DNA from 2 places in the Solibacillus sp. FSL H8-0538 genome. Region 2 is predicted to be linked to the other one. Evidence: riboswitches for the same ligand, from Rfam matches in the RefSeq annotation. Region 2 holds a riboswitch; the other holds the start of a gene.
What was found. A riboswitch is a leader RNA that binds a small molecule or an ion and turns the genes downstream of it on or off. The one in region 2 is predicted to bind lysine.
Positions count from the first base shown of each region.

Region 1 (2,208 bases), 520 kb from region 2:
TTTCATCTCCTTCAAAGCGGGGTGAAACGAAATCAGAATTGATGGCTGCAATATATTTAAAACCATGTTCCTCTTTCCATTTTTTCAACGTTTTTAAAGAGGAAAGAACTCCGTGTGAGCCGTCTTCCTCGTCACATTCTGCTAACAACAAAATGTTGCCGTCCAGTTCCTCAAGATGTTCGGAATAGTACTTTAAGAGATAGAGATTGCTAGCAACGCCGCTTTTCATATCAAGGACACCACGGCCAAACAACCAATCCCCGGATTCTAAATGTTCTTTGGCTGAAGTAGGTAATTTTTCCTTTTTCAATGCTTCCATTAGGTCATCTGGAGAACAGGCATGTTCTTTCAACTGGTTGAAATCATCGATCCCGACCGTATCTATATGGCCCATTAAAATAATTGTGTCGTTGCTATTTCCTTTTTTTCCTTTAACAAATGCCATAACATTATATCGTTCTTGATCATCGTTTATAGTCTTCTCTAAAGTTACTGACCCAGGATTATGTAAAAAGTATGGTAATGAAGAGATGGTCTGGAATAAAGAATGGGCGATTGTCCCCTCGCCAGTTGTATTTACGATACTTTCTATGTTAACAAGCTGTTTCGTATAAGTAAGTATATCATCACGGCAATTCAACATATGACTTCCTCCTTTTTTTGCATGTTATTTTATCAAAATGTAACTTAAGATATAAACCTCGTCAAGTGTACAGCCATAAATTTCTATTGTACTATGCGAAATATTCTACTATAATGGACAAAGTTATTAAATTTCATATCAAATCCTCATCTTTAGCATTAGGTGGGGTAGAGGTCGCGATTTATAAAAGTATCCTATTGGAGATTTAGTGAAATCTAGGAAAATGGGAAAAAGGATGAATCGCCGAAGCATTTTGAAATCACTATTTTCAATTTAGCTGGGGCTGCACTCGAATAGGGGCAGAACTGTCACAATTCCTTTGAATTGTGGAGAACTATCACAACAAATGCAAAGAGATGAGGGTGTATTTAAAACACTGTCAAATAAAAGCGACAGTGTTTTTTTTATTTCAAAGGAGGAACACAAATGAAAAAGTTTTCAATTTTTTTAGTGGCGGCAATGTTGTTGGTTTTATCCGCATGTGGCACGCAGAAAAGTAATCAAGGAGAAAAGGAGACAACAAGTGGATCTGAAAATGAGTTAGTCAAAGAAGGATCATTAACATTTGCGATGACAGGGCAGTATCCGCCATTGAACTTCAAAAAGGATGGTAAGTTGGCTGGATTCGATGTGGAAATTGGAACTGAAATTGCTAAACGAATGGGGCTTGAGGCGAATCCTGTAACAAATCCTTGGGAAACAATTATTCAAGGGCTAAAGGCAAATAAATATGATGCGATTATCGGAAGCATGACCGCAACACCTGAACGTGATAAGCAAATTGATTTTACTGAACCGTATTATCTGTCAGGTGCACAAATCTTTGTTGCAGAAAACAATACGGATATCCAGTCAAAAGAAGATTTAAAAGGTAAAACAATCGGAGTTATTCAAGCAAGTACTTGGAAAAGTATAGCTGAAACATTAACATCCCCTAATAATGTAAAGGGCTATCCAGTTGACGTTAATGCACTTCAAGATTTGGCACTTGGACGCTTGGATGCGGTTATCACCGATAAAATTGTTGGTGTAAGTGCAAAAAATGAAAAAGGCTTAAAAATCAAACCTATTGGCGATTTGTTAAATGAGGACCGCGTGAGTATAGGGATCACTGAAGGAAATAAAGATCTCGCAAACAAAATCAACGATGCACTTCAATCCATGATTGATGATGGCACATACGAAAAAATTAGTATGAAGTGGTTTAATACAAACATTATGGAAAGATAGCTATTAGTATTTCAAGCAAGCACCTTTTACTAGGCGCTTGTAATATAAAGGAAGGAGGCTGGTCTCATGGATTTTTTACAAAATATCGTGGATATTTTTAGTGAACATGGAGTTGCCTTTTTAAAAGCTTCTTGGATGACGATCTCGATAACGGCTATTTCCTTGCTGTTTGCGATGATTATTGGACTTGTTTTTGCTTGTTTTAAAATTTCTTCAAAGAGGATCCTAAATTGGATTGCCGATATTTATATTGGAATTATCAGGGGAACGCCTCTCATTGTTCAGCTTATGTTTTTGTATTATGGGTTGGCCAATATAATTAATTTAGACAATTT
Region 1 is NZ_JBBOPI010000001.1:1,392,237-1,394,444, forward strand. Features, by position in the region: gene MHH87_RS06535 (M20/M25/M40 family metallo-hydrolase) at 1-643, opposite strand, end outside; lysine riboswitch at 804-988, shown strand; gene MHH87_RS06540 (ABC transporter substrate-binding protein) at 1,070-1,873, shown strand; gene MHH87_RS06545 (amino acid ABC transporter permease) at 1,940-2,208, shown strand, end outside.
Region 1: another riboswitch for lysine. It lies ahead of MHH87_RS06540 (ABC transporter substrate-binding protein); the one in region 2 lies ahead of MHH87_RS09010 (transporter substrate-binding domain-containing protein).

Region 2 (2,208 bases):
GTTAAGATAAAATTGAAGATTTTTAAAATCACGCTTTTGAATGATTTTTTGCGCACCGGAATTGTGTGCATGACTCCGATGAAAAATCCGATAAGAGCACCAATAATTGTACTAACAATTGCAATCGCTAGTGTCATATATGCGCCGCGTAAAAACATCGGCCAGTTATTTTGCAAGATTGAGATAATTGTATCTAAACTCATAAAAAATCCTCCTAACAGCAGGAAGCTGTCCTATTAATAAGAAACTAGCCGCAAATACATGCGACCAGTTGCTTTTAGAAAGACACATCTCGCCCAATATAGGGCGAGATGATGTCCTTACTTATGTAGATAAGTAAGTTATACTTTCTTATCTACCAAAAAAATATTGCTGTCTCGGTTAAAGCTGCACTTAAACCATTTCTTATTGCGCTGCTGGTTGGTTCGCGATTGCGTCTTCCATTAGCTTTTGACGGTCATCTTCTGTAATACCTGCTAGCACTTCGTTGATTTTTTCTGTTAAGTCAAAATCTTTACGAACTCCTACTGCTACCGCTGTATCAGCTGGTTCTGTTGCAAAGCCGTCTTCTAGAACGACATATACGAAGTTTTCATTTGCTGCAGCAGCAGAAATTGCTTCTGGACGTTCTGCTACATACCCATCAATTACACCAGATTCAACAGCTACACGCATTGCTGGGAAGTTATCCATTGCCGCTTGAATTTTTACATCTGGAATTTGGTCAATTACGTTGTAGTTTGTTGTGTTTAATTGTGCTGTAATTTTCGCACCTGCAAAATCTGCTAAATTTTTTGCATTTTCATACACACTACCTTTTTTCGTTACGATCACAAAATCAGATGTATAGTAATCTGACGTAAAATCAATTGATTGTTTACGATCTTCCGTTGGGCTCATCCCTGCAATAATCGCATCTACAACACCTGATTGTAGCGCTGGAACTAAACCGTCCCACTCCGTTTTTACGATCACAAGCTCTTTCCCAAGGCCAGCTGCGATTTGCTTAGCGATTTCTACGTCGTATCCACCCGCGTATTCAGCAGCACCTTCGATTTTCACAGCACCGTTTGCGTCTGATGACTGTGTCCAGTTAAATGGCGCATAGCCTGCCTCCATACCTACTTTGAACACTTCTTTCGTGTCTGATGACGTTTCATCCTCACCACATGCTGAAAGAACGAACATTGCCATCATTGCTGCCATAAATACTACTAATTTTTTCTTCATGTTATCAATCCCCTTTTCTTCAAAATTATGGGCTAATAAAATTGCAAAAAGCGACCTAAAAAGAACTTTAGGTCGCTTGAATTTATAATTAGCCCAAATCCTCTATTGTTTCCCATTTTGAGATAGCACAACTCGAGCATCCGGGAAGACGCACGAGACAGTTCTGTAATTATTCATTACAGACCCAGCATATGATAGTGAGCCTACCATACACTTCGGCGATAATTCCTTCTTCTTCATTTCACCGTTTGCTCGAAACTCCATGAAAAACTAATAAATACCGCGCCTCTACCCCACGAGAAAGTGAGGTTTTGTTATTGAATTATTATTAAATAATACATCAGTAATACTTTTTGGTCAATAAGCAATTTTCAGATATTTAAAAGATTATCTACAAATGTTTAATTTGGTTTACGTCGACAATTACTTCTAGCGTATGTTTTCCGCCCTGATATACCCCTTCAACCGGCGAAACATCACGAAAATCTCGTCCTACACATAGATTAATGTGATTATCTAGCACTTCGACATTATTTGTTGGATCTAAGCCAATCCACCCAATACCCGGCACCATAATTTCCACCCACGCATGTGTCGCGGTATCGCCGATTAAGTCATCACCCTCACCTACATAAAGGTAACCGCTAATATAACGAGCCGGGATACAACAGTAACGAAGTACAGCAAGCATAATATGTGTAAAATCTTGACAAACGCCGACTTTCAAATCGAATGCCTCACTTGCAGTAGTTTCCACAGTTGTAGCCTTCGGATCATACTTAATGACGTTAAATAAATAGGTCATTAAATCGCATGCAAACTTTACTGGATTATTATAATGCGTGCCTATTACACCAAGTACCTCATCTATTTGACGTGGCTCAAGCGTTGTAAAATTTGAAACACTTAAATAAGGTAAATAATGTTCATGAAACATTTGCGAGTAAAATATATTACGCATTTCATTAGAAAATTGAA
Region 2 is NZ_JBBOPI010000001.1:1,915,968-1,918,175, forward strand. Features, by position in the region: gene MHH87_RS09005 (amino acid ABC transporter permease) at 1-203, opposite strand, end outside; gene MHH87_RS09010 (transporter substrate-binding domain-containing protein) at 406-1,230, opposite strand; lysine riboswitch at 1,346-1,529, opposite strand; gene MHH87_RS09015 (transglutaminase family protein) at 1,622-2,208, opposite strand, start outside.